DNA from 4 places in the Bacillus sp. JJ1122 genome. Region 1 is predicted to be linked to each of the others. Evidence: predicted binding sites of a transcription regulator. Region 1 holds the regulator's gene; each other region holds the start of a gene.
The links. Region 1 encodes LexA, which represses DNA repair genes until DNA is damaged. Its sites were predicted from a motif close to CGAACATATGTTCG; they were not measured.
Positions count from the first base shown of each region.

Region 1 (7,548 bases):
ATTCACTCTAGTGTAATCTTAAAAGCCAGACTGCTCCTGCAGCCTGGCTTTCTATTTTATTTTTCTGGATCAGTCGATACTTGCCAAGCAACGCCGAATTGATCTGTCAGCTGGCCATAGGCGGGGCTCCAGAACGTTTCTTGAAGAGGCATTGTTACCTCTCCGCCATCCTGCAGCTTATCAAATATTTCTTTAGCCTTCTCTGTGCTGCTGACCATAAGGGCAACTGTCACGTGGGATCCTAGCTGATAAGGCTGGCCTGGCATGTTATCAGAAAGCATTAAAAGGGAGTCACCAATTTTTATTTGAGCATTCATTACAAGATTTTTCATTTCAGGAGTAGTGGGTTGATTAGGACCTTCTGGCATATCACCAAAAGTAGAAAGACTAATCACTTCTGCTCCTAATGCATGCTGATAGAATTTCACTGCTTCTTGACCGTTGCCATTCGTAACTAGATAAGGGACAATTCCTGTAACCATGACAGCACCTCTTCGCTTTTTATAGAACTTATGTTCGTTTTTATTTTACTATATATTTCCTAATACAACAATAAATTATTTTGCCCTTTAAAAATAAAAATATAAAAAAACTTTTATCAATTTATTTTTATAATTTGGAACAAGATGTTGGACATAAAATTTTTAGTAAATAACATAATATCCTTATTCAATTTTTCAAACTCTTTCGTACAGCTGCAAAACCCCAAAATTATCATAAATTACCTTTTAATATGAATCAGTTAACGCAAAAAAAGAGTATAAAACCTGTTCGGTTTCATACTCTTTTTTTATTTTCATTTTTAGTGTTGTTCTAATAATGCTTTCACACGAGCTACTACATTGTTCACAGAGAAGCCATACTCTTCCATGATTTTTTCACCCGGTGCTGATGCTCCAAATGTATCGATGGCTAATACTTCACCTTCATCGCCTACATAGCGGTGCCAGCCAAGTGAAGATCCCATTTCGATTCCAAGGCGTTTCTTCACTGATTTAGGAATGACACTTTCCTTATATTCCTTAGACTGCTGCTCGAAACGATCCCATGAAGGCATGCTGACAACTGAGACATTAATGCCTTCAGAAGCAAGTGCTTCTTGAGCCTGAACAGCAAGGCCTACTTCTGAACCAGCTGCAAGAAGCATTGCATCTGCTGTTTCTTTTCCTGCAGGTGAAATTACGTATGCACCTTTTGATACGCCTTCATAAGCATTCTTAGCAGTATCTTTAATGGTAGGAAGGTTTTGGCGAGTCAACACAAGCACAGTTGGCGTTTTTGTTGATTCAACAGCTATTTTCCAAGCCGCTGCAGTTTCATTTCCATCAGCAGGACGGATCACTGACAGGTTTGGCATTGCGCGAAGACCAGCAAGTTGTTCAACTGGTTCATGTGTTGGTCCGTCTTCTCCTACTGCAATGCTGTCATGTGTGAATACATATGTCACAGGCAATCCCATTAATGCTGCAAGTCTGATTGCAGGCTTGAGGTAATCGGAGAATACGAAGAATGTTCCGCCGAATACTTTTAATCCGCCATGAAGAGCCATTCCGTTCATTGCTGCTCCCATCGCGAATTCACGCACTCCGAACCAGATGTTGCGGCCTTCGAATGAACCTGGGAAGAAATCGCTTGTTCCTTTGATCATCGTCTTGTTAGATCCAGCAAGGTCAGCAGATCCACCAACTAGATAAGGAAGGTTTTTTGCGATGCCGTTAAGAGCTTCGCCTGAAGATGCGCGACTTGCAAGACTCTTTCCGTCTTCATACACCGGAATGTCCTTATCCCAACCTTCTACAAGCTCAGCATTCATTGCTTTTTCCAGCTGTGCACCAAGTTCAGGGTATTCACTCTTGTATTTAGCGAAAAGTTCATTCCATTCCTGCTCAGTTTGTTCACCCTTATCAGCAATTTGCTGTTTAAAGTGGTCATACACTTCGCTAGGGACATGGAAGTCTTCTTCGAAAGTCCATTTGTATGCTTCTTTAGTAAGCTTAAGTTCGTCAGCGCCCAGAGGTGCACCGTGAACATCAGATTTACCAGATAGGTTAGGTGAACCATAACCGATTACTGTTTTAACTTCAATTAATGTAGGACGATTCTCATCTGTCTTTGCTTCTTCCAGTGCTTTAGCGATTTCTTCAAGGTTGTTGCCATCTTCTACACGAATATACTGCCATCCATATGCTTTAAAACGGTCAGCAACACTTTCAGAGAATGACTTATTTAAATCTCCATCCAATGAAATGTCGTTCGAATCATACATAACGACCAATCTGCCTAATTTAAGGTGAGCTGCAAGAGATGCTGCTTCTGCTGATACACCTTCCATTAAGTCCCCATCGCCGCAAATGCTATATGTATAGTGGTCAACGATGTTATAGTTGTCCTTATTGTATACAGCTGCAAGGTGGCGTTCTGCCATTGCCATACCTACTGCCATAGCAACCCCTTGTCCTAGTGGACCTGTCGTTGCATCGACTCCTGCTGTGTGGCCAAACTCAGGGTGGCCTGGTGTTTTGCTGCCCCACTGACGGAATTGCTTAACGTCATCCATTGTAAGGTCATAACCTGCAAGGTGCAACAAGCTGTATAACAACATAGATCCGTGACCTGCAGATAATACAAAACGGTCACGGTTAAACCATTCAGGATTTTTAGGGTTGATGTTCATGTAACGTGTCCAAAGTGTGTATGCCATCGGAGCTGCTCCCATTGGCATGCCAGGGTGTCCGGAATTCGCCTTTTCAATTGCGTCAATCGATAAAGTACGAATTGAATCAATTGAAAGCATATCAATTTTATTAAACATTAAATACATCCTTTCTATAAGTACTGACTACAATCTTAATATTATAGCGAGAATAATTATTATACAACAAATTGTGCCTGAAGGAGACAGAAAAGGCCGTATAGTTATTTATTTTGACACAAATGCCTTAAAGTTATGTAACAGAACCCACACAGTTACACTGTTTAACATACTGTTCTTACTGCCTTTAAAAAAGAAAAAGGATACAAATAATATGTATCCCTTTGAATGACCTCTATTAATGAAGCTTATTTTTATTTTGAAATTCTTTTAACTTACCAGGAGTAACATCATTCCCAGCTGGATCAACAATGGTTACACCTTTTAATGTATTAAGCATGGAAGAACGAAAGGATTGCAGATATTCTGCACGAAGCTTCGTTTGTTCCTTTGCCTCTTCGTCAGTCAACTTTGATGCTTTTGCTTTTCGTGCCAATTCATTAATTCTGGCAATTTTATCACTAGATAGCATTGGTAAAGCTCCTTTGTAAAAAAGTTACGTTAACAGTCATGTTACTAGAAACAGGCGATTTTTACAAGGAAGGAGATTCCTCATCGATAGACTCTATGTATTCCAGGTATCTGCGATTAACAGTTGCTTTTGAAACATTGAATCCAAATCCTCTTAATGTTGCTGCAATCTCGGCAAAGGTAAGACCATTATTCCTGAGCTTGACAATCTCTTCGATTGGCATATCTTTCCGTTCTCTCCCAGAATGATCACCTTGATTTTTCAAGTTCCGCTGAGGCTTATATCCGTGCTCAATAGCCCTCTGCATCCCTCTTTTAATTTTTATATTGTGGATTTTTCTTTGATATTCTTCGACCATGCTCACAATTTGAAGCACCATCGAATCTGATTCTGAAAGCTGAAGCTCACCATTGTGCGAAATACTGTATAGCTTAATTTCTTCTTTTAATACGCAGTGTAGAATGGCGACCTTAGCATTTCCTCTGCCAAGACGGGTTTCATCCTGAATCAAAAGAGCTCCGATTGTTTTATCTTTTATAAGTTCGAGAAGTTCCAATATACCTTCTCTTTCAAGATCATATCCGCTTGCCTGTTCCTTAATGATTCTTTCTACCTCGAAGCCGCAGCTGTCAGCAAGGCGGATCAGTTCCTCCTCCTGCCTCGTCAATGAGGTTTCCTGTGTTTCTTTAGTCGTACTTACGCGGCAATAAATAATTGCTTTCATGATGTCACCTTATTTCGCTTTGCTTAATTTATCTTTCTGCTCCTGCAATCTGTGTAGGCTCTAATTGTTCAGCCATCACAGGGATGACAAGTTCATCGCCAGGATAGATTACTTCGCCTGCTATTCCATTTTTTTTCTGAACCCAGCTAACGAACTCGTTTTCTGAAAGATTATGTTCATCTGCATATGTTTCGGCAATCTCCCATAACGATTGCCCTTCTTCTATAGTAACAGTTATGTAAGCATCGTCGGTATTATTTAAATGAGCTTTCGCCACAAGCGAAAAAATCAAGCTGACAGCAAGCAGGATGATGGCATAGGAATAGTTTTCCCAAAGTTTTTTCATGTTCAGCACCTCTTAGCGAATGTATGTTCGTTTATTTGATTTTATTATAAAACGAACATTTGTTTCCTGTCAACTAAATATTCGAACTTATGTTTGTATCTCAATATAGTACATGGTATAATAAGGACAAGAAATTATACGAGGTGCGTGAATATGACGAAGTTATCGAAACGGCAACAAGACATATTTGAGTTCATTAAAGGTGAAGTCAAGAAAAAAGGATATCCACCATCCGTACGCGAAATTGGCGAAGCGGTTGGCCTTGCCTCCAGCTCCACTGTCCATGGACATTTAGCTAGACTTGAAAGCAAGGGCTTGATCAGACGCGATCCTACAAAGCCGCGTGCTATCGAAATCCTTGAAATAGAAGATGATAGCCGTATCCCTAAATATAATGTTGTCAACGTACCGGTCGTTGGTAAAGTAACTGCGGGTATGCCGATTACGGCAATCGAAAATGTTGAAGAGTACTTCCCTCTTCCTGATCGTCTAGTCCCTCATGATGAGCAAGTGTTCATGCTTGAAATCATGGGAGACAGTATGATTGAAGCCGGTATCCTTGATGGCGATTATGTCATCGTTAAGCAGCAGAAAACAGCCAATAATGGGGATATCGTTGTTGCGATGACAGAAGAAGACGAAGCAACAGTTAAGCGGTTCTTCAAGGAAAAGGATTATTTCAGGCTTCAGCCAGAAAACTCATCCATGGATCCTATTATTCTCCGGAACGTTTCAATCCTGGGCAAAGTGATCGGAGTATACCGTCATATGCATTAAAAAAAGCAAGCGGCATTCCGCTTGCTTTTTTTAATATGAATCTATTAAAATGAGGTGTTTTTCCAATAATGGCAACTTCTGATTCTCCATAAATCCTGTCAATTGCAGATTAGCCTCTTCATTATTCTTCTGTTTTATCCTGATGTTTTACACCTTTACTCTTATAAGGCTTGGCGCTTTTAGCTTTATTCGCGCTTGATTGCCATCTGTTCCATCCCTTTTTACCTGTACCTCGGCCTGTTCCGCCTTTACTCTTCGCTTTACTCATTTTTATACACTCCTTCATTCTAATTCCCGTATTTATGCTGCATGTATTTATTACTATTGTCCGCTACAACGATTTTATGTCCCAATGCCTCTTCAGGTATACTTTTTACTTAAAATATAAGGTCTCTCCCTGTGAGAGTAGCACATTTTGCGATAAAGTAGGCAGAACCCCTAGCATCTTGTCCTTGATTACATAACATATTGTATCAACAAAGGAAGGAGTTGAAACAAATGGGATGCAACCGAAATAACAACGATGTTTCTAATGTTTTTTTCCCTAACCGGGATAGGGACCGTAACCAAGTAAAAGCAACAATTGACTTTGATGATCTTTGCCGTGCAGTTCGCCGTTGTATTATCGAGGACTTAGAAGGAATTCAGGATGATCGTGATCGTGATGATCGTGACGATCGCGATCACCGCCGCCACAGAAGATGTGGATGCTTGTTTTAATTTAACTCCACCTAATTAGCTGAAAAGAATCCCGGTGATATTCTTCTTCCGGGATTCTTTTTCATTGTGATATTATTCGTGCCAGTTTACGTTCTGAACAGGAAGAACTTTTACGATTTCATTTAAATAGGCTTCCTTTTGCTCCGCTGTTAACCACAGGTGCACAATGCCAGAATCCTGGCTGCTCCTAATCAATCGGCCCATTCCCTGCCTTAAACGCAGCAGCATATATGGAAGATCTATCTCTGCAGAAGCGTTCGCTGCATGTTTCCGTTTTGCCTGGAAAACAGGATCATGAGGAGGGAACGGCAAGGATGAAATAATCACCTGCATTAATGATTCTCCTGGAACGTCCAAACCTTCCCACAGGCTATAAGAACATAGTACTGTTGTTTGCTCGCTTTGGAAGACCTTTACGGTTTCACTTATTTCTCTGTCTCCCTCAAAAAGAAGGGAAAATGGCCATTGTTGATGACCAGCCCATGTCCTAAATCGTTCCATTTCCTGAGAGGAGGAAAATAACACAAGAGATTTTCCGTTTTGGCTTAATAAGTCGGCCCCAATCTGCTCCCATTTATTCGTTTCATCTGTCTGAATATGTCCATCCATCTTCATCTGCTCTTCGTAATCAAAGGGAGACGCCACTGTAAATGAAGAAAACTGTTCAATACCAAGGCTTTTAGCAATATAACTAAAGTCCCCAGCCTGTGATAATGTAGCCGAAGAAAAAACAAAAGGAATATTTTGCGAGAAGACTTCCTTCTTCAAAATTTCTTCTACTAATCGCGGCATAATTACCAATGACGTTTGAACCTCATTCTCCTCAAGCCAGAAGATCCCTTCATCATTTTTAAGGAAAATTCCTAAACCATATGCAAAGAACTCCAAATACTCTTCCATGATTTTCAAATGGTAATCATCAATGACGAATAATTCAGCATCAAAAACGAGCTGATCCATTAAATCACTTACCTTTTTCTCAAGGGTTTCAGCAGTTTTCCTGATACTAGCAAGAAGCGGTACTTCTTTACGATTAGATCCTTCTACTGCCACTGAGTTATCAACAAGCAGATCGAACCAAGCATCGTGAAGCTCTAAAATATCTTCGATTAAATAAAGCGACTCTTCCCTAACATCCTGATGCATATATCCTGTAAGGACGGTCGTCAGCGTTTGGGAGTTAAACCGATAAGTAAGTCCTTTTTGTGCTGCAAACTCAAGCAGGTGACCCTCATCAAAAATGACTGTGCTCGCTTCAGGCAGAAGCGGCATTTGCCCTTCCCTTTTACGAGACTCTTTTGTCCAAACATGTTCCATATAAAAGTCATGTGAACAAATAATTAAATCGCCAGCATGACGGTAGTAATCACGATTTAAGGTTTGGCCGCAACGATGGCGCCATTCACAAGTGGAGCACTGTTGCAGTGGATCCCAAGCCATCATTGACCATTTTTCATTCGAAACCCATGGATATTCCTTACGATCACCGTAACGGCTGAATGAATTCATGGATATCCCTTCATCAAAAATGAAGTCAGGCAGCTGGTCATGAACATCGAGAATCTCTTTTTCATTCGTTGTATTTGAAAGATTGTCCAGCTTCTTTACACAGACGTAATTTTCTCTGGCTTTTGCCAAACGAACATCGACATTCAGGCCAAGTGCTTTCTCAAGCTTTTCAATATCTCCGCCTTCTT
Region 1 is NZ_JBALQL010000024.1:22,697-30,244, forward strand. It holds gene V7201_RS14295 (ABC transporter permease) at 1-11, shown strand, start outside; gene V7201_RS14300 (VOC family protein) at 57-482, opposite strand; gene tkt (transketolase) at 803-2,812, opposite strand; gene V7201_RS14310 (DUF896 domain-containing protein) at 3,051-3,284, opposite strand; gene V7201_RS14315 (YneB family resolvase-like protein) at 3,346-4,008, opposite strand; gene yneA (cell division suppressor protein YneA) at 4,037-4,354, opposite strand; gene lexA (transcriptional repressor LexA) at 4,508-5,131, shown strand; gene V7201_RS14330 (DUF3934 family protein) at 5,253-5,399, opposite strand; gene V7201_RS14335 (hypothetical protein) at 5,630-5,851, shown strand; gene V7201_RS14340 (ATP-dependent DNA helicase) at 5,924-7,548, opposite strand, start outside.

Region 2 (7,548 bases), on a different contig from region 1:
AGTTTCCTGGAACGACAGACGATCTGCTTTGCTGTTCGAACAGGCCGACTGTAATCGGCACATCGCTTAATTCCTTGATTCCCCTTAGCCTGTTGACGACTTCCTGGGCCATTTGCTTGCCTTCTTTTTCAAGGACAGCACGGGAAATATTTTTTTCATAAACAGCGCCATACTTTTCTTTCGTGTAGTAGTGGACGGAATTCATCGCCAGCCCGATTGCCACGCCGCCTAACTGGTACGTTCCTTTTTCTCCGCCTACTTTCACTAAGTAGTCGTGTTCAAGGATGTGGGCGAGGTAAATCGGGTTCTTCTTATTTCGTTCATGCACATCACCTGTCCCAGGATCGGCAGGATTTAATCCTGGATTGTCCACCGTGACCTTTGTCTTTTTCGATTTCTTTTTCAATTCATCTTCCTTGGCCTTAACCTGAGCATCGGTCATTTTTCGGTTAAGCCAGGATGTCACAGTGTCACCATCAAGGTACTGCCCTTCCTTGAAAACGTATTGATCTGTAGAAAATGAGTTTTGCGCAATGCGCATCAAGCCGGTTTCGAACTCGGTGATGTCATAGCGCGTATTTAAATTATTTACGACCATGCCGCGGGCTTCCCCAGGCTCAAACGGCATGATGGTCCGGTAATATTCGTCCGAAATCTTGTATTTCGGGATAATCGCTTTTTCTTTCGTATCATCATCCTTCTTCTGGACGACCTCTTCCTGCTTTTGAAAATTAGGGGCACAGGCTGTCAGCAAAAGGACAAGAGATAAAGCGACCATTGAGAGCTTCCTCATGGTGTTTACACCTCTTATTTATTTAATTCTTCAAGCATTCTCTCCTCGTTCCACACTTCAATCCCCAGGCTTTCTGCTTTTGTCAGTTTCGATCCGGCATCTTCACCTGCGATGACCAAATCTGTCTTCTTGCTCACGCTTCCGGCTACGTTGCCGCCAAGCGCTTCGATTTTTTCCTTCGCTTCGTTTCGTCCCATTTGCTCAAGCTTTCCTGTCAGCACGACCGTTTTACCCGCAAAGAATGAATCTGAATCCAGAGCGGACACCTTACGTGGACCATTGTATTCCATGTTAACGCCGACAGCCTTCAGCTCAGAAACTAATTCTTTTACCTCATCATTGTCAAAATACATGACAACTGAATCGGCCATTTTGTCGCCGATTTCGTTGATCGCTGTCAATTGGTCACGTGTAGCTTCCATCAGCTGGTCCATCGTGCCAAATTCCTGAGCAAGCGTTTTGGCTGCTTTCGCTCCGACAAGGCGGATGCCAAGGCCGAACAATAGCTTTTCCAGCGAATTTGCTTTTGAAGCATCGATCGCTGACAGCAGGTTGTTGACGGACTTTTCGCCCATCCGCTCGAGTGCAAGCAGCTGCTCGCGAGTCAGTTTGTAAATATCGGCAACGTCCTTGATCAGCTGTTCAGCAAACAGCTGGCTGACCACTCTTTCGCCCAGTCCGTCGATGTTCATCGCATCGCGGGAAACAAAATGGATCAAGCCTTCCCTGATTTGCGCCGGGCACTTAGGATTGATGCAGCGAAGTGCGACTTCCCCTTCAATCCTGACAAGCTCGCTTTCGCATTCAGGGCAATGGGTCGGCATATGGAATTCAATTTCATCGCCAGTCCGTTGCTCTGCAAGAACGTTCACAACCTCCGGAATGATGTCCCCGGCTTTTTTCACGACCACTTTATCGCCGATTTTAATATCCTTTTCACGGATCAGATCTTCATTGTGCAACGATGCTCGTCCAACCGTCGTACCCGCAACCTGAACAGGCTCTAAAATGGCAGTAGGAGTAACAACCCCTGTGCGTCCAACACTCAATTCAATATCCTTCAAAGTTGTGACGACTTCTTCAGCCGGGAACTTGAAAGCGATGGCCCAGCGAGGGCTTTTCGCGGTGGTACCAAGCTCTGCCTGCTGATCAAACGAATCGACTTTAATGACGATGCCATCAATATCATACGGAAGATTCGGTCGCTTTTCGACCCATCCGTTTACATATTCAATGACACCTTCAATGTCAGCAACCTTGCGTCGTTCTTTATTTGTCTTGAAGCCCAGCTTTTCAAGGTAATCCAGACCTTCGCTGTGAGACTCGATTCCTGTATTGCCGAGATCAGCAATACCATAAAGAAATACATCAAGGCTCCGTGAAGCAGCAATTTTAGGATCAAGCTGGCGCAGTGAGCCTGCAGCCGCATTGCGAGGATTCGCGAATGGTTCCTCTTCCCTCTCAAGTCTCGCCTTGTTCAATTTTTCAAAGGACTTCTTTGGCATGAATGCTTCACCACGAACCTCCAGCGAAACAGGATCCTTCAGGCGGATCGGCAAGGAGCGGATTGTCCTAAGATTAGACGTAATATCCTCACCCGTCGTTCCATCCCCCCGTGTCGCCCCACGGATAAACATACCGTCTTCATAAATGAGCGAAACAGCAAGCCCATCGATTTTCAGCTCGCAAACATAGGCAACATTTTCGCCAACACCCTGGCGGACTCGGCGATCGAAATCACGTAGATCCTGTTCATCAAACGCGTTGCCCAGGCTTAACATTGGCGTGGCATGCTGCACTTTATTGAACATCGTTAAAACCTCGCCGCCGACACGCAGTGTTGGTGAATCAGGGGTCTGCAATTCGGGGAATTGCTCTTCAATTTCGATCAACTCTCGTAACAAGCGGTCGTATTCAGCATCAGGAACCGACGGCTGGTCGAGGACATGATATTCATAACTATATTGATTAAGCAGGTTCTGCAAATCCTTAGCTTTGTTTTCAGCGCTCTGAAAATCCATAAATCCAGCCCTTTCATAAATAGCGTTAAATTTAATGATGATTACGCTTTTTGGATTGGAGCAAATTTTACAAGCAGTCGTTTACGCCTTTTGAATCGGCGCGAATTTTGCCAGCAGTCGTTTGATTCCTGTTGGGCTTGGGAACGCGATATCTAGCTCCATTCCTTCGCCGGATCCTTTTACGCTGACAACTGTGCCTGTTCCCCACTTGCCGTGCTGCGCTTTGTCTCCAACCTTCCATCCGATTTCCCCGCCGCCGCTTGAGGCTGCAACTGGACGGGCAACTGCACCACGCTGTGGGATTGCCGGTCTTGCTGCTGGTCTGCCGCCGCTTACTGGTGTAGATCTCTTCGGTTTCGGGGCAGCATCTTCGACCAATTCAGCCGGGATTTCCTTAATGAACCTTGATTCCGGGTTCATATTTGTACGGCCAAACAAGGTACGCATCTGGGCATTCGTGATGAACAGTTCTTCTTCTGCACGTGTAATTCCGACATATGCCAGACGGCGCTCTTCCTCCATCTCCATCTCTTCCATCAAAGAACGGCTGTGCGGGAATACACCCTCTTCCAAGCCAATCAAGAAGACGACTGGAAACTCAAGACCCTTCGCGGAGTGGAGCGTCATCAGTGTGACAACATCCGTCTTCTTCTGGCCGTCATCATCGAGACGGTCAATGTCAGCGACTAGCGCCAAATCAGTCAGGAATGCGACAAGAGATTTATCTTCACTGCTTTCTTCAAAGCTGTTTGTTACGGTTAAAAATTCATCCAGGTTCTCAAGACGACTTTGAGACTCAATCGATTTTTCCGCCTTCAGCATGTCTCGGTATCCGGTCTTATCAAGAACTTCCTCTACTAGCTCCGTTACAGAAAGATATTCCTGCTGCTGTGTGTAGTTACGGATCAGATTACGGAATTCGATGGCCGCCTTTTCCGCTTTCGGGCTGAGGCCGATCATCTCAATGGTATCAAGCGCCTGGTACATCGATAGGTCATGCATCGTTGCGAAGTTGGCGATTTTATCGATTGAAGTTGAGCCGATTGCGCGCTTCGGCACATTGATGACCCTCTGCAAACTGATATCATCATCAGGATTTGAAATCAAACGAAGGTACGCAAGGACATCCTTGATTTCTTTTCTGTCATAGAACTTGATGCCGCCGACAATGTTGTAATCGATGTTTGACTTCAGGAATGATTCCTCGATTACACGGGACTGGGCATTCGTTCTGTATAAAATCGCAATATCAGAAAGCTTGCGTCCGTTCCTCAGGAGCTCCTGAATTTTACCGATGACAAACTGGGCTTCACCCTGCTCGCTGTCTGCACGATAATACATGATTTTGTTGCCTTCTGCGTTTTCCGTCCAGAGGTTCTTCGGCTTACGGTTCATATTGTTCTGGATGACCATATTAGCTGCTAAAAGAATCTTTTTTGTAGAGCGGTAGTTTTGCTCAAGTAAGATGACAGACGCATTCGGGTAATCCTTTTCGAATGATAGGATGTTTGCGATGTCAGCTCCTCGCCAGCGATAGATCGACTGGTCCGAGTCACCAACTACACATAGATTCTGGAAGCGTTGCGCAAGTAATTTTACAAGCATATATTGCGCCCTGTTCGTATCCTGGTACTCATCGACGTGAATATACTGGAACTTGCGCTGATAGTATTCAAGCACTTCCGGCACACGGATGAACAGCGTAATCGTCGACATGATCAAGTCATCAAAATCGAGCGCATTGTTTTTACGGAGCCTGCGCTGGTATTCTTCATACACATCGCTGACCTTTTGCGAGAAGTAATCACCAGCCGTTTTCGCGTATTCCTCCGGTGTAATCAGTTCGTTTTTCGCCGAGCTGATTGTTCCAAGAATCGCACGCGGATCGAATTTCTTCGGGTCCATGTTCTTGTCTTTCAGAATCGATTTAATAACTGACTGCTGGTCCGTCGAATCGAGGATCGTGAAGTTGCGGTTGAAGCCAAGACGATCGATGTCCCGGCGCAAAATACGCACGCACATGGAGTGGAACGTTGAAATCCAGATATCATCTGCAGCGCCGCCCATCATCTTATGAATCCTCTCGCGCATTTCACGCGCTGCTTTATTCGTGAACGTAATCGCTAGGATGTTATAAGGGTTTACTCCTTTTTCCACCATTAAATACGCAATCCTGTGCGTCAAAACCCTCGTCTTGCCACTGCCCGCACCAGCCATCAACAATAACGGCCCGTCCAATGTCTTGACAGCCTTCTGCTGCTCCGGGTTCAAACCATTCAATAATTTATCCGTCAAAAATTGCACATTCCTCACCACCATACAAACATTTGTTCTTATTTTATATCAAAATCTATTTCCAGACAAACACACACATTAACGCACTGCCTCACTGGGGGTCTGACCCCCACCACTTCACCGCATCACCGCACCGGGGGTCTGACCCCCATCGCTTTAACGCACTGAAGCGGCGGAAACGGTTTTTAGTGCTTCTTCGAGGTTGCTGTAGACTACATTTCCTACGACGATTACGTCTGAGTAAGCGGCCATTTCGGCTGCCTGCTGTACTGTTTCGATTCCGCCTCCGTAAAAGAGAACGGTCTTTTCGAGTGCTCCTTTTGCTGCTTTGACGATTTCGGGATCGCCATAGGTCCCGCTGTATTCTAAATAGAAGATTGGCAGGCTGAACATTTTTTCTGCCATCATCGCATAGGCTCTGACATCTTCAACGTCCATTTCTGTCTTGGCCTCGGTTAGTTTAGCAGCCTTGCATTCTGGATTCAGGATGCAATAGCCTTCCATCATAACCTCGTCCCAATCCATCAAGTCGCCGTATTCCTTCACTGCTTCGTGATGCATCCCGGTAATCCACTGCGGATTGCCGCTATTGAGTACTGTCGGGATAAAGTAAAAATCGAATCCCGGTGTGATCGAATCTATAGTAGAAACTTCTAGAATGCATGGAACCGTGTAACGGCGGACTCGGGACATTAAATCAAGGACGCCTTCAAGAGTGACACCATCGGTCCCTCCTACCATGATCGCGTCGGTTCCAGACTCGCAAATTCTATCAAGTTCTTCATCAGTTATTTCTTTATTTGGATCGAGTTTAAACACATGTCGCCACTCGCGAACATCGTACATCCTTGAATTGCCCCCATTCTATATTTCCATTCCACCATTATAGCATTTGTTCCCTCCAGACAAAAAGGAAACATCAGGTTAAAGGGGAATTTAACAGATTATCTAGGATGAGAACTTTTCGACCTTCCTTTCGTGTTCTACTCCTTACTTGAAGTCCTTTGTTCCCAACTTTTTCATTGTCCTTAACTCCAAATCGTTTTTCACTTTCTGTTCTGATATATTCCTAACTAGCAGCCTCTAACACAAACAAAAAAACCGAAGCCACACTGGACTCCGGTTCCTGTAATCGTTTAGTTTTTCAAACCCCAGATACTAAGCCTGTTCCTTGGCAGCATTCTCTTCTTCCTTCAAACGATCCAATGCCATTTCATATGCATCGTTGCCATAGTTCAAGCAGCGCTTGACCCTTGAGATTGTTGCTGTGCTTGCACCTGTATCTGTCTCGATTTTATGGTAGGTCTTGCCCTCACGGAGCATGCGGGCAACTTCAAGTCGCTGTGCCAGTGACTGGATTTCGTTCACAGTCGCCAAGTCATCGAAGAAACGATACGCTTCGTCCAGATCTTTTAGCGATAAAATCGCTTTGAAAAGTTGATCTAATTCTTTACCTCTTAATTTATCAATTTGCATATAGTCATACCCCTTATATACTCTAATTTTTATTATGACTGTTTCCGCTTAGTTTTTACTCCGCGAACATCGCCTTATTGTTCAGAGTCGAATGAGACATCGCTGATTGATGGGACGATGTTAATCCATGTTTTCCCGGGAACGAAACCAGCTTTTTCCCCATCCTTATAAGGGATAATCCTGCCAGCTTCATTTTTCCATTGTATCTCATTGACTTTGCCTTTTTGGAACAGATAACCCGTACCGCCTGATTCCAAATCAACATCCCTGCGTCCAGCTGAATCTACAATTTTGTGATCCATCTGCACGACCAGAAGATTATCAATCAGCACTGGTTCCTTCGAATCGAGATCAGCACTTTCTTCATTCCCTGAAAAACGGTGATACTTCCCGATCTCAGCATCGTATTCATAAATCAAATCGAAAGCTGGCGTCCCGTAAGATACCATGATATCCTTAGCCTCTGCACCTTCAAGCTCGTCGAATTCTTCCTTGCTTAAAAAAACTGCAGAATCCGGTGCCGCATTCATATCGTAGTTTCTTTTTTCTGCACCTTTTATCATATTCTCATAAGTGATATATGAATTGTGCGGGGCCTTGCGGAAACTTGCCCTCTTAAAAAGAGTACCGTCATACTGAATGCCGTTGATGTTGTCGATATCCCCGCGATCGAGCATTTCCTTCGCTTCAGGACTGTAGCCATGGGCCACAAAAAAGCTGTCATATCCTAAAGCCAGGTCGATAAAATACTCCCTCGCACTTCGGATGGGTCCCACCTTCTCAGGGTGTTCACTTTGGTATATTGCAACCAGCCTTGTTACTTCCCCTTCAGCTAAAACCTCATAGATGAGATCCGCTTCATTGAGACCCGACTGCGGCCTTGCTTTCGGGTGGTTATTCACCACAACCGCAATGGCTCTGCCAGCTGGCTCTTCTTTTGTGCCAATTCCCGTCAGCGGGAAC
Region 2 is NZ_JBALQL010000032.1:20,091-27,638, reverse strand. It holds gene V7201_RS18400 (CamS family sex pheromone protein) at 1-793, opposite strand, end outside; gene ligA (NAD-dependent DNA ligase LigA) at 808-2,814, opposite strand; gene pcrA (DNA helicase PcrA) at 2,896-5,118, opposite strand; gene V7201_RS18385 (heptaprenylglyceryl phosphate synthase) at 5,266-5,955, opposite strand; gene V7201_RS18380 (YerC/YecD family TrpR-related protein) at 6,268-6,585, opposite strand; gene V7201_RS18375 (DUF3048 domain-containing protein) at 6,660-7,548, opposite strand, start outside.
Region 2: a site for LexA is predicted at 5,135-5,148, ahead of pcrA (DNA helicase PcrA). Genes of this name have one in related genera too.

Region 3 (7,548 bases), on a different contig from region 1:
ATAAACATGGTTAGCAAGCAAGGAGGCAGCAATAATCCCTGAAAATGAGCTTATTGCCGAAACCCATCGCTGTGCCAGTACGTTTTTTGTGAAAAAGATTAGTATAACCCCTGTGATCAGAGGAATTAAAATGGGTAAGATAATTAGATTATTCATGTCCTTCCTTTCCTCTCAAGCGATCCATATTATCCGTTCCAAGCTCCTGATAGGCTCTGTAGGCTAAAACCAGGAAGAAGGAGGTAACCCCAAAGCTAATGACAATTGCTGTCAGGATTAGTGCCTGAGGAAGCGGATCGACATAAGTTTCAGCGTGTTCGCCAAGAAGCGGAGCAGCACCTCTTTTTAAGCCACCCATCGTTAAAATCAACAAGTGGGCGCCGTGGCTCAGAAGTCCTGTACCGATAATGATCCTGAGCAAGCTTTTGGAAAGCATGAGATAGGTCGCTGTCATAAACAAAATACCAATAAGAAAAGCCATTAAAATTTCCATTATTCGCTCTCTCCAATCGTTTGAATAATGGTCATTGTTACACCAATGACAACCAGGAACACGCCAGTGTCGAACAATACCGCAGTATGCAAAGAAGTTTTGCCAAGGAGTGGAAGATCAACATAGGTAAAGGCATGAGTCAGGAAGGGCATGCCCATGATCAAACCACCTACTCCAGTTCCCACGGAAAAAAGGAGTCCAACTGCAATAACCTTGATATAATCGACCGGCAGGATCGCCTTCACTGTTTTTATATCGAAGGCAAGCAGCAGAAGCACAATTGCCCCTGATGTCATCAGCCCGCCGATAAAACCGCCGCCAGGGTGATAGTGCCCGGCAAAGAACAGATGGATCGAAAACAGGATGATGACGAACAAAGTGAATTTAGTAACTGTCTGCAGGATAATATCATTTGTTTTCATCCTTATTCTTTCCCCCTTGTCAGCCGTAGTTTGATCATGGCAAAAATACCAAGAGCGGCAATGCCGAGCACTGTAATTTCGAACATCGTATCAAAACCGCGGAAATCAACGAGAATGACGTTAACCATGTTTTCACCGCCGGCTTTTTTATACGTATTCTCGATATAATACTGTGCTATTGAATCGAACATTTTATTGCTGTGCGCTGATAATGCGATAAGAGTGACGATTGTACCAACTCCAATTGAAACAATTGCATTTCCCAGCTTGAAGCGAATCCGTTCCTCGTTTCTTCCGAGTTTTGGCAAATGGTAAAAGGCCAAGAGGAAAAGGGCTACGGAAACTGTTTCAATCACAAGCTGTGTCAGCGCTAAATCTGGAGCGCGGAAAATGACAAAGAAAAGTGCAACTGTATATCCGACCGCTCCTAGCAGGATGATTGAAGTCAGCCTTGATTTTGCGAACATTATCGTGATGGAGGAAACAGCAATAATCAATACAAGGATCACTTCTAAAAATCTGATCGGCGCGACATTGCTAAAATCGAGTTTGAACGTATTCCGATATACCAAAGTCGTGGCCAGGATCAAGATAAAGAATGAAAAAATGTAAACTAGATATGTCCGGATAAAACCGTTCATATACGTCTTGGTTATGTTTCGAGACGCGATCTGGATGAGCTCCAGGCCGCGGTCATATATATGGTTCAACGCAAGCCGCTCAGGGAAGACCCGATAGATGCCTGTCCATTTTGGCAGTGTTTTGAAAAGTAAAAATCCTAAAATAATGACACCTATCGTCATATATAATTCAGGTGTTGGACCATGCCAGTGAGAGATATGGACATCAAATCCTTCACGGTTTTCAAGCAGTGATGGCAGAATTGCTCCCATAGCGGGAGAAATAATGCTATGAGAAAGCACATTTGGGAAAATCCCGAAAATGATGACGAGTGAAGCAAGGATGACAGGTGAAACCAGCAATCCAATCGGCGCTTCATGCGGTTTCTTTTCCAGTTTTTCTGGCTGGTATTTTCCAGTGAATGTCTTAAATACATACATCATGCTGTACAGGAATGTGAACACACTTGCGGCCCAGGCGATAATTGGGAAAAGGATTCCCCATGTATCAAGGCTGAATATGTCCATTTTCGCAACCCGAAGCATCCCGGTGAAAAACATCTCTTTACTCAAGAAGCCATTGAAAGGCGGAATACCTGCCATTGAAAATGTCCCAATGATTGCGAGAGTGAACGTAATTGGCATGAAATTCATCAAGCCGCCAAGCTTGCGGATATCCCTTGTCCCAGTTTCATGGTCGATGATTCCCGTAACCATGAACAGACTGCCCTTGAATGTGGCATGATTGATTAAATGGAATATAGCTGCTGTGACAGCGACGATATAATATCCATCCTTGATCGTGCCATAGTGAAGGGCGGCGGCGCCAACACCAAGCAATGACATGATCATGCCAAGCTGGCTGACTGTTGAAAAGGCAAGGATTGCTTTTAAATCCGTTTGCTTTACCGCTGAAAAAGAACCCCAGAATAAAGTAAGCACTCCAATACCAGCTACGAGCCACACCCATACGCCAGAATGGGCAAATACAGGTGTCATCCTGGCGACAAGATAAATTCCCGCCTTAACCATCGTCGCAGAGTGTAAATACGCACTGACTGGGGTAGGCGCTTCCATCGCATCAGGCAGCCAGATGTGAAATGGGAACTGGGCAGACTTTGTGAATGCCCCTAAAAGGAACAAAATTAAGGTTGCTGTGAACAAAGGATGATTAATAACTTGATTAGACATTGCAATGGTTTCGGAGATGCTGAAAGTGCCAGTGATGATATAGAGCATCAAGATGCCCCCCAGCATTGACAAGCCGCCGAAAACGGTGATCAGCATTGATTTTTGCGCGCCATATCTCGAACCTTCTTTATGGTTCCAGTATCCAATTAAAAGGAAGGAAGAAAAGCTCGTCAATTCCCAGAATGTATATAGGACAATAAGGTTATCCGATAAAACAACGCCGAGCATGGCTCCCATGAATAAAAGCAAATATATGTAGAATGTATTCAGCTTTTCTTTTTCAGGTGAAAGGTAGTAGATCGAATATAAGACGACCAGTGCTCCAATCCCCGTGATTAGCAGCGCAAAAAGTAATCCTAATCCATCAATCTTAAGGGCGAAATCAACCCCCAGCGAGGAAATCCAAGGAAAGGATTCAATTACTGCATCCCCATTTCTTGTCACGCTTATAAATTGAAGGAAATATACAAAAAGCACGGCGGGCAGCGGCAAAAGGAACCACCCTGTATGTATGGTACGGAAGTGCTTATGTAAAAATGGAATTAATAGCGCTAATAAAAGCGGTGATAAAACTGCAAGGTGAAGTAATGACAAAAGATAATACCTCCTTATAATTCCAAATTTAATTATTCGATCCAATCGTTAACATTATATATTTTGCCAATTTTACCAGGTTCATGCTCCCGAAGATCCGATGTAAAAATTATATCGTAAAAATGAGGGAGATGCATGCCATGGCCCTTAATAATCAAGGACTCGCCAAAATTGCTGTATAAAAATGCAAAACTGTTTGCATACTAACAGGGAATAGGGGGGATAACCATGGCCCGGAAACTTGTTATATGCGTTGGGATATTCCTTAGTTTGTTTACGGGATTCTTCATCCTGGATAACCGGGAAGACAAGGAGTTGTCAAAACAAGGAACTGGTGCAGAATCTGGTGTACTGCGGATTCAGCAAACAGATATGGACGAGGTTGAAACAGCAAAAACATATGTACCATTTGGGTCGAGGGAATACGTCAGGATTTTACCTAAGTAGCCTTCAACCTTTTAATACGGATGAAGATGAATAAAGTTTCAAATCTTTTAAGTTCCTTGAGTAAGGGGCTTTTTCTTTTTGTTGCCGGAAGCATACTTTTCTTTCATAATATCCAAGTAGGAATAAGAAAGAATTGAGTGAAGAGGCTATCATGAAAAATCCGTATTTAACAAGCTATTTTCCGCTGCTCGCCATTGTTTTGTTCAGTTTGTCGCTCTCGGTCCGCACAGAAATGGAGCTAGTGGCACTCCTGAAAAACGCCGGGATTTATGAAGGCATGCTGGAGTTTTTTTCGGAAACAGGAATCAAACTTTCTCTTCTGGCACTGCTGATGGTCATGTACTTCATGGTTTTTGCAGCCATGAAGCTGATTGCCGATACGATCAATGAGGTAAGCCTGCTATTTTTTTCAAAGGATCATGAAGGTGAGAGCCTTAAAATGATACGCAGTGGTGCAACCGTCTATTTTGGAGCTGGGGTGGTTTCCCTTTTCAGCATTTACAGCTTCATAGGAATCGGCGTTATTTTTGCAGCGGCAACATTGATCTACTTTATTTATTTTGTCTATAAAATAAGCCCTAATTTATCTATCACCGGGGTCATAGGGACCGTTTTCTTCCAGGTCATCCTTTGGAGTACCATGCTGCTTGGTATCATTTATCTCGCGGTAAAAGTGTATAACAGCATAATGGCAAGTTTGCCTATTTAGTGAGCTGATTCGACTATAGAATCAGTTTTTTTATCATAAGAGGCCCTAAAACTGAACGGTGTCAGAAGAATAACCGGAAAAATTCCGTTTAAATTGGGAAACACCCATTTTTCCTTAAAAATAAGCGGAGTTTTTTCGCTTATATGATCCAAATGTCTGGATACTGGCTTATTTAGAGCCGATAACCGGAATTCTTCCGTTTATCTTTGCTTCGTAAGCTTCCTCATGTACATTAGCCGGAAATACTCCGCCTATTCATTCTCATACCTATACGAACATCATCAATGAATCATTACAAAGTCAAAGGTTTTCTAATAAAAAGGCTCTGTGAAACAAGGCTGTTGATTTTCATTCCAGGCGTTTTGCGTTCCGCGGGGCTGGCGCTGAGCCCGCAGTATACTGATTTGCTTCCCCGAATCTGCCCACGCACAATTGAAATGCATTAGCATTTTCGCTGGAGGCAATCGCCTTCCAGTCCAATCAACAGTCTTTAAAACTAGCTTTAATAGAGCCTAAAAAACAAACCAAACAAGGCCTCCTGGTTACAGGAGACCTTGTTTTAATATTTAAGCTAGATTTTTAATCCAGTTCAAGTTCTTCCTGGTCTTCTTCACTTTCAGTTACGGTAAATTCTCCATCAAGGCCATAGTGATTCCGAATCTTCTGCTGGATTTCAAGGCGGATGGATGGGTTCTCTTTAAGGAAAATCTTCGCGTTTTCTCTTCCTTGTCCAAGACGTTCTTCATTATAAGAATACCATGAACCGCTCTTTTGAACGATATCGAGTTCAGAGCCGATATCGATGATCTCGCCCTCTTTAGAGATTCCTTCGCCGTACATGATATCAACTTCAGCTGTACGGAACGGAGGAGCAACCTTGTTCTTAACAACTTTAATCTTTGTTTTGTTACCTACCATATCATTGCCCTGCTTCAATGTTTCAGCACGACGAACTTCCAGACGTACACTTGAATAGAACTTCAATGCGCGTCCACCAGGTGTTGTTTCAGGGTTACCGAACATTACACCGACTTTTTCACGAATCTGGTTAATGAAAATGGCAAGAGTCTTAGATTTATTGATAGCACCAGACAGCTTACGCAAAGCCTGAGACATCAAACGAGCTTGAAGACCTACGTGGGAATCACCCATTTCCCCTTCAATTTCAGCCTTTGGTACAAGTGCAGCAACAGAGTCAATAACGATAATATCAATTGCTCCGCTTCGAACAAGTGCTTCAGCAATTTCCAAAGCCTGTTCACCCGTATCTGGCTGTGAAAGAAGAAGTTCATCAATATTTACACCAAGCTTTTGAGCATATACAGGATCAAGAGCATGTTCTGCATCGATAAACGCAGCTTGCCCGCCGTTAGCCTGTACTTCTGCAATAGCATGAAGCGCAACTGTTGTTTTACCTGAACTTTCTGGTCCGTATATTTCGATAACACGTCCGCGAGGATATCCGCCTATTCCTAAAGCAACATCCAATGCGAGCGAGCCACTTGGAGAAGTTGAAATCTTAGTGTCAGTCTTCTCTCCCAATTTCATAACTGAGCCTTTACCAAATTGTTTCTCAATTTGCTTTAACGCCATATCTAATGCAGCTTGACGATCACTCACTCAATTTTCCTCCTTTTATATAAAAAACGAACTGGCATTCTGCCTGCCCGCAAATCTCTTATTTAATTCCTACTATTACTATACCTTTTTCATAGCAGTTTGTCCATCAAAAAGTCGAACATTTATTCGTTTTTTTTCATCAGCATCAATTAGGCAAAACTGATTTTCTATATCCTTTTTTACTAATTTTCAAATTGCCAATCCACTGAAAACACCATTTCCAAAAAGAATCTGTCTATTTCACGCTAACAAAAAAACACGGAGCTCATCGCTTCCGTGTTCCTGCCAATCTATTAAGCAATAAAAAACAGCCATACTTTACTGCACGCGTTCTGATTGCTTTCCTGGATCCGCCAAGCTGAAGTTTTTCGGCATGTGCTGGCTGGCCCTTTATCGATATCCCAATATATACAGTTCCTGCAGGGCGGCCTTCTAATTCATCTGGACCTGCAACGCCCGTAAAACTGATTCCTATGTCTGCGTTTAGGAGTAAAGCTGCATTAACTGCAAGTTCCTTTGCACATTCGCTGCTTACGGCACCAAAAGTTTCGATGGTCTTTGGCGGGACGTTCACTAATCCGATTTTGGCCTCATTTGAGTAGCAAACGATTCCACCTTTAAAAATTCTGCTCACCCCAGGAATAGAAGTGAGTTCCTGCTGGAACATACCTCCAGTCAGACTCTCAGCTGCTGTTAAAGTCAAATCTTTTTCCTTTAGAAGCTTCGAAAGTTCAGCCATAAGTGAAGTTTCGTCATAACCATAAAAAAATTCGCCAACACGTGCCATGATATCAGCTTCAACTCTGTCAATGAGCGTCTGAGCTGTTTCAGAGGAATCATCTCTTGCAGTGAGCCTTAATGTCACTTCGCTGTCCCCGGCTAAAGGTGCAATCGTTGGATTGCTTTGGGCATCGATTAGATCCTCAATTTTAGCTTCGAGTGCCGCCTCGCCAATTCCAAAGAAACGGAGCACCCTTGACTCAATTTTTGCCTGCCTGCCAAACATGCCGGAAATCGCTTCCTGTCCATATTTAGTGAACATTGGTTCCATCTCGGATGGAGGACCAGGGAGAAGCATATATTTGTGATTCTCAGTTGTCAGAAACATTCCTGGAGCCATTCCATAATCATTATTCAAAATAATCGATCCGTCTATCACTAGTGCTTGCCTTCGGTTGTTTTCTGTCATTTCCCTGTTTGTCTTTTTAAAATAATGCTCAATTGATACCATTGCTTCCTCATCCATTACAAGCTGCTTCCCAAGCTGTGCAGCAATCGTATCTTTTGTAAGATCATCTTTGGTAGGTCCTAGACCTCCGGTGAACAGGATGAATTCGGCACGTTCTTGTGCTACTTTTACGGCTTGCTTCAGCCTCTCGGGATTATCCCCAACAACAGTATGAAAGAAAACATTTATGCCGAGGTCAGCTAGTTGCCTTGACAGAAATCTAGCAT
Region 3 is NZ_JBALQL010000001.1:188,357-195,904, forward strand. It holds gene V7201_RS00945 (Na+/H+ antiporter subunit D) at 1-156, opposite strand, end outside; gene V7201_RS00950 (Na(+)/H(+) antiporter subunit C) at 149-490, opposite strand; gene V7201_RS00955 (Na(+)/H(+) antiporter subunit B) at 490-912, opposite strand; gene V7201_RS00960 (Na+/H+ antiporter subunit A) at 915-3,317, opposite strand; gene V7201_RS00965 (hypothetical protein) at 3,546-3,764, shown strand; gene V7201_RS00970 (YufK family protein) at 3,916-4,473, shown strand; gene recA (recombinase RecA) at 5,053-6,093, opposite strand; gene V7201_RS00980 (competence/damage-inducible protein A) at 6,359-7,548, opposite strand, start outside.
Region 3: a site for LexA is predicted at 6,209-6,222, ahead of recA (recombinase RecA). Genes of this name have one in related genera too.

Region 4 (7,548 bases), on a different contig from region 1:
TAAACTTTAAAAAACCGCGAAAAGATTTTAAGGGGCTCGTTCAATTATCGGAAGGAAAACTTAGTTTTTCACCATCAAGAACTACACATTTATCAGTTAATTTAACATTGGAAACAGCAAACAAAAGCATCGGTCATTAAAACCGATGCTTATTAACGTGGTTCTGATTATGGATTTACTGAGTTAGCTATTTCTACTAAAATTTCTGGTGTTACTTGGTCAGATATAGCTTTATTAATGTTTAAAACATACTGCCAACCATTCTTTTCGAATACCAGTAAATTAAACCTTCTTGCGATTTTGGTACTATAACTCGCTTTGGTTCCATCTTTAAGTTCGAAGGTTTGATCAATATGCTCCTTTCTAATTGGTAAACCGTGCTTTACTGGTTTAACCCAAATCATATAGTGATTTTTGGGATTATTTATATGTCTGTATTCAATTTCAAACTCATCGTTAGTGTCACCATCCAAATCATTAAGCCTTCCAAAACTGTGTGTGAATTCAATGGGAGGCATTTGCACTGGCAAAGCAATATTCCGTTTGAAATGCTCATTACTTTCTTGTAATGCGTCGTAAACCTCTTTGTAGCCAATATTGAAAAATGACTTTTGGAATTCTTCGCTTGTGTAGTTAGCTTTAACTCCGCAGGAAATTGAGAAAGTATAAATAATACACAAAACGGGGAATTTTAGTATTTTGATGATTACCACCTCCTAAACTTTCTAGAAAACATACTTACATTATTATCTGCAATGATTACCTTAGTTATAAAAACTTCTTATACACGAAGTTACTCATACAACTTTTAGGACATATTTGCAGGAATTTTCCTGTCATTTTTTCCTGACATTAAAACATGTACAGGCACTTACAGCGATTTTTTCCAATTGTAATCATGTTCTAGTGGATCGCAGATCATGAGGGCAGCATTATCAGAAGAACATCTTTTCAGAAAATTAAGAAAAAGCGGTATACCTTTTTATGAAAATGTATATAATAGAGAGAAAAACTATTAGGCAAAAGGGGAAAAGGTATGGTGACATATGGCACTTTTTTACGTTTAGTAGAAGAGGCGGAAAAGTTGAACTGCAAGGTGATTCTCGATTCTAAGAAAAAAATTAATTTTAATCCTAACATGTCCATTACGATTCCATTATCAACGACTCTGGAAAATATTTATGCCTTTGCCCATGAAATCGGGCATCTAATAGACTTTGTTAATGGTGAACTTAACTATGATTTATGGTTGAATGACTGGTCTTACCGAATAACGGCCGAAATGAGTGCATGGGTTCATGCTTATAAGGTGTTACAGGACTTGGATGTTCCGCTTGATGACTGGAAATCTCATGTTGAATCCAAATTATCGACTTATTTTAAATATCACGAGGTAATTGCTTGATTTGGAGACCGGCTATTTAGCTGGTCTTTTGTATTTACATTAAAAAGTTGTTTAATTTTTACATTCATTCTTTCATTTGTCTAATTAATAACCCAAAAATAAATAGTTTAAGAACGTTTGTTCGGGTTATAATAACAGCGAAGGCAGTTGAAGGGATTGATACATATGAGAATACGTGACAGAGGATTGCTGAAGTTTTTACCTGCACATTTTGCACCTGAACACCGGGCATTATTGCGAGAACTTGCTCGCGATGAACTTCGCCAGGCTAAACCATTACTGGACGAGTATGAAATCGAAGAGCTGGAAAACCGCATTTGTTACGCGATGGAGTATACATACCCTGTAGTTCTTTCGAAGTGGGAGGACGGATTTACACAAGTAGAACAAGGATTGGTCCATTATCTTGACCCTATAAAAAAAGAGGTCCGGTTGGTTAGCAAAGACGGGACAGCAATGTCCATAAAGTTTACGGATATTGTTGGGGTTGAGGTGATTGAATGACTAAGGTAGCACATTTCTGAAAGTGGATATGAAAGGAATCTGTGCGGAAAAAGGGGAAATCGACTTTTTAGCGAATTATTTTAGGAAGGAAGAACGGGGGCTAGAGAGATGAGTATAAATATTAAAATCATGCCAGTTACTCAGGATAATATCAGAGCCTGTGCGAGACTGGAAGTATCTGAGGATCAAAAGAAATTTGTCGCAAGGAATTTGGCTACGATTGCCTGGGCTTATGTAGATCCCAAATTCACACCGTATGCTATTTGTGATGGTGATACGGTAGTAGGGTTGGCTGCTGTTGAGTATATTCCAGAAAATGAAGACTATGATCGGCACTGGGTACCAAGGTATATGATTGGGGAAGATTACCAGGGCAAAGGGTATGGAAGGCTCGCGATGGAAAAAATCATTGAAATGATTATTTCTGAGCATCCTGATTGTCAAAGGGTCCGTCTTTCAGTAGTCCCGGAAAACGCAGGTGCTATTCAATTTTATAAAAAACTCGGCTTCGTTGAAACGGATGAAATGATAGAGACCGAGAAGGTTATGGACTATTTTGTTAAAGTTAATAGCTTGTAAAAAATATTGGTAAGTGGGTGAAGAGCATGGTCTCTCAGGCTCTAATAATTCGCGATAGCAAACTTTTAATGGTCAAACAATACGTATCAAGTGGACGGATTGTCTGGAATTTTCCAGGTGGTGGTATGGAAGGGAATGAGGCTCCAGAAGAAGCATGTATCCGAGAGGTAAAAGAGGAAACGGGCTATGATGCTGTTGTAATAAGGCTCCTTAATAAAGATGAATTCAAATATACCTTTATAGCGGAAATTATCGGCGGGGAACTTGGCTACGATCAAACGATTGAAGACAATGACGATTTACTTGCCGTTTCATGGATATCTCTTAATGATGTTGATAAATTTGATGGTTTCATTATTCCATTATTGGAACTATTCCAGGAGCAGGAAAACCGGGTGGAAGCGATCGATTAAAGTTAGAATTATAGTGTTCATGGATGGAACATGTAGTACGGGATTTCATTCGTGGCTCGTGCTTCCTGCATTTTTCCTCTTCAGTTTGGAATACTTCTAAGTGGTTAATGTAATATCCATATGTTTTTTAAAAGGCATTTCCTTTTTGGGAATGTCTTTTTTTATGAATAGAGAAGATTTTTCATAGAAAAGCACATAATAAAATAAGTGAAGCGATGCAATAAGAGATCATGGTGCTTCAAGGCTCATCACTTAGTAAAATAACAACAAGGTTGAGGTGCAATAATGGAAGCATTTCCTATTATCCATACAAATTTTTGGGATGCAGTTGTAGCGGTGCCAGTAATCATTTTAGCGACTCAGCTTCTTAAAATCTTAATGCATATCCGTAAACCATTAGTTCCGGCGCTGGCTAATCTAATAGGATTTATCATCTCCATTTTCATTGCTCATCCAAATAATCTTTGGGCAGGTATATTCATGGGGTTTTTCTACGGAAACGCAGCAGTTGGAGTGTATGCCTCTTTAAAGACTCAAATAAAAGCGTTTCGAAATGAAGAATTCTAAAGGGGAATGAGCACGGTCTTTAATGATCTAGCTTCCGAATCTCTCCCTAATAAAGGATATCTTTTGCAAAAAGAAGAATATAGAGAGATACTGACAACGAGTTAGGGAGGGGATTTTACATTGTCAGATTCTAGTTTTAACAGGACCATTCATCCAGTACTTTTTGGAGTCCTTGTTGTAGTAACGACCTTTCTTATGGGATCTTCTTTTACCGTGGGAAAAATCGGCTTAACATATGTATCCCCGTTATTGCTGGTCGGCTTAAGATTCACTTTGGCTGGTTTGATTATGTCAGTGCTGGTCAGGAAAAAACAGCTGCCAGTAAATTTTACTGAGTGGGCAAAGGTATTCATAATTGGTATGTTCCAAACAACTGGTGTAATGGGATGCATTTTTCTAAGCTTACGAACAATAACCGCTGGAGAGTCTTCCATTCTCACTTTTAGCAATCCACTGATTGTTGTCATTATGGGTACAGCGTTTCTGGGAATACGTTACAGATTCATGCAATGGCTAGGTGCGATTATCGGCTTTATTGGCGTTTTTGTCACATTGGGATTTCATCTGCAGCTGACTTCTGGCACGCTCCTTGGGTTAGGTGCAGCAGTATCCTGGTCGATTGCGACGATACTGATCAAACAATGGGGCAGCCAATTTAATGTCTGGGTGTTAACGGCTTATCAGATGCTATTTGGCGGCAGCATTTTATTAATAATGGGAATAACAATTGAAGCACCCAAGCTGTCTATTAATCTAATGTCGGTATCGATTATCTTATGGCTCGCCATTATGGCGTCGATTGTTCAATTTGCGATATGGTTTTACCTAATCAACGAAGGAGACCCTGGAAAGACAAGTGCATTTCTATTCCTTGCACCTTTTTTCGGTGTCCTCACAGGCTGGATGCTTCTTGATGAAGTGGTGAATTGGTATGTCTACGCCGGAGGAACACTCATTTTTATAGGGATCTTCCTTGTTAATTGGACATTTAAAAAATCCAAGGTAAATCAGGATGAAGCATTGGACAAAGAACAAAAGAAAAAAGAAGTCCTTTAGCACACCACCGCGCTGGGGGTCAGACCCCCAGTGCTTTAGAGTGGTAAAGTGGTTCGGGCAATCTAATAAACAGCTCAGCAATGTGAATGAGGTAAAAATTATACATAACATCAAATCTGTGTATTTTCTCATATAATGCTTGAAAAGGAAGTAGGATTATAACTTTTTCTTGTTATTTGAAAAAAATTTTTCAGGGCGTATCTTTTTCTCTCCCTTCATTCGTTTAAGGATCAGAGAGGTTTAAAGGAGTGAACAGAATGCAAACCAAAAAGCGTTTGGAGGCCGTTGATATACAGGAGGAGACAAGGGGAAACAGCGAGATAACTCAGTTTTATCCCCGCCTGCAGCAGTATTGTCAATTCCTGGCTCAAAATGGCTGGGATGGAGATGATCTGTTTCAAGAAACGATCATTAAGGCAATTAAGCACTATGAATCATCCCAAATTAATTCTGCCTTGCTGAAAAAAATTGCTTACCATCACTGGGTGGACACGATTAGAAAGCGGAAGCATGAGGTACCAGGGATTCCAGAAGATTTTTCAGGGCAAGAGGCTGCTTTCAAACAGAACAGCGCGGCAGAAACGGTTGAGCTGTTAATGGAAAAAATGACACCTAAGCAGTCAGTTATTTTCATCCTTAAGGAAGCATTCCGATTTCAATCAGCGGAGATTGCAGGTTTGCTGGGGATGACTGAAATGGCAGTTAAAGGATCGCTGCATCGTGCGAGAAAACGGCTTGAAAAAGAAGGAACTCTTCGTGATGTGGACTCGTTACAGGATGAAGGGGAAGAAAAGCTCCTTTCAAGCCTGTTGAGCGAATCTCTTCAAGCACAAGATCCTGAGGTCCTGTTAGAAAATATACGTGAAATCCCATCTCTTTTTGCTGCTCCAAAAATGGCTATGGTCATGCATTCAAGTTCTGCTCTCTCTTCTTTCAAAATGGCAGCCTAATCAGAAAAGGGAGGAAATATCATGGGTACAATTCCATATGTTATCGAGCAGTCAAACAGGGGAGAAAGGTCTTACGACATTTATTCTCGACTTTTAAAAGACCGCATCATCATGCTTGGTGATGAAATTAATGATCAGGTAGCGAACAGTGTCATCGCTCAGCTGTTATTCCTTGAAGCGGATAATCCTGAAAAGGATATTTCGATTTATATCAACAGTCCTGGAGGTTCAACTTCAGCTGGATTCGCCATCTTTGATACGATGGAATATATCAAGCCTGATATCAGTACGATTTGCATTGGAATGGCAGCCTCATTTGGAGCGATGCTTTTGCTCGCAGGTACAAAGGGAAAGCGATACGCCCTGCCAAACAGTGAAATCATGATTCATCAGCCGCTTGGCGGAGCTAGGGGGCAGGCCACAGAAATCGAAATCTCGGCACGGAGAATTCTCAAGCTTCGTGAGCATATAAACTCCATCATCTCTGATCGAACAGGGCAGCACATTGAAAAAATTGCGAAAGACACGGACCGTGATTATTTCATGAGTGCACAGGAAGCCCTTGAATACGGGATTATTGATAAAATCATCTCGAAATAGTTGCTGAGTCGTATAGCATCCCTGTAAAAAAATGAGCTGTTCAACGGCTCATTTTTTTACATTTAATCTCTAAATCCATTAAAATGGAATTGTAGCCATCAGGATGAGTGTCATACTAGAGATCTTAATAAAACATAATTTGGGAAATCATTGTATAGGAAAATCCTGAGAAGTAACGAACTAGCTTAAAACGGAGGAAAGTGAATGAAAGTAGAGATCAGGCAAGCCGTAGATAGTGACAGAGATATTTTTATCGAGTATGCAGTTAAATTAAGCAACTTCAATCGAAATAACCATTCAAACGAATGTACATACGATAATTATGAAAGCGTTATTAATACAATAAAACAGAATGCATATGAAACATTTAATAGTAGAAATGACGATACGCTAATCTTAATTGCAGAATTAGAAGGAACACCCGTTGGATATGCCTTAGGCAGAATTTTTGAAGAAAATGAAGCAGCAGATAATGGAACAGGCAGGATGGGTCTTTTTGATGAACTATTTTTGGAGGATGCCGCTAGAGGACATGGTCTGGGACAAAGACTATTAGACGAGACGGTAAATTGGATGAAAGATAAAGGGATTAATAGAATTAAATTACATGCCTATTCATGGAATGATCATGCGAAAAAATTATACGCGAGAAATGGTTTTAAGGAATATGCAGTATCCTATGAAACATTTATTTAGAAAGTCAATTGATTTTGATTTGTTATCGTAACGCAAAAAGGTGTCACAAAAAGGGTATTATTTTCTCTTTGTATTGCCAAGAAGTAATACCCTAGTCATTTTCCTTCTTAATGCACCAATGATGCTCTTAAATTACTCATGCCATTTTCCAAATATCCTTTTAAACAAGTTAGCATATAGACCCAACCTTCTTTTTGCTGGATCATTTTATTTACTATTTCAGGATCATCTGCTATCAAACCAGATTCGATCACTTCAACAATGGTACTCGTATCGTCCATCTCTTTCAGTGTGATTGTAACAATTGTTTCTTGATTTTCTGCTCCCCATGAAAACACGATTTTCTTATTTTCTTCGACCTCCAACACATGGACGGAACCTTCTGCATTGTATTCATCATACCTCCAGATTATCGTCTTTCCTGGTTCCATTCTTCCTGTTCCGGATGAAAACCAGAAATTAGCCATCTTTACAGGGTTTACAAATGCTTCATATACCTCATGAGCGGGCTTTGAAATTTTCATTTTTGTAGTAATTTGAGTATCCATAATTATTTTCACTCCTTCTAAATATTTAACATTTTTTTCATTTTACCATTAATATAAGCTTGGAACCTACCATTGCAATAAGATGATCATCGCATGCCTTTTTGAAAACCTATTAAAAGAGTGGCATGGGCAGAGGACTTTATTAAGTCAAAAATTCAGAAGAATAAAAAAAGATTCTGGAACTGTAAATGTGAGACTGTTATAATCGAATTTATATTTTAAAAAATTAG
Region 4 is NZ_JBALQL010000036.1:236-7,783, forward strand. It holds partial or broken gene V7201_RS19315 (hypothetical protein) at 1-3, shown strand, start outside; gene V7201_RS19320 (hypothetical protein) at 168-713, opposite strand; gene V7201_RS19325 (hypothetical protein) at 1,037-1,405, shown strand; gene V7201_RS19330 (YolD-like family protein) at 1,571-1,909, shown strand; gene V7201_RS19335 (GNAT family N-acetyltransferase) at 2,018-2,488, shown strand; gene V7201_RS19340 (NUDIX hydrolase) at 2,515-2,901, shown strand; gene V7201_RS19345 (hypothetical protein) at 3,187-3,468, shown strand; gene V7201_RS19350 (DMT family transporter) at 3,616-4,524, shown strand; gene V7201_RS19355 (sigma-70 family RNA polymerase sigma factor) at 4,782-5,474, shown strand; gene clpP (ATP-dependent Clp endopeptidase proteolytic subunit ClpP) at 5,496-6,074, shown strand; gene V7201_RS19365 (GNAT family N-acetyltransferase) at 6,279-6,770, shown strand; gene V7201_RS19370 (SRPBCC family protein) at 6,878-7,318, opposite strand.
Region 4: a site for LexA is predicted at 1,516-1,529, ahead of V7201_RS19330 (YolD-like family protein). Genes of this name have one in related genera too.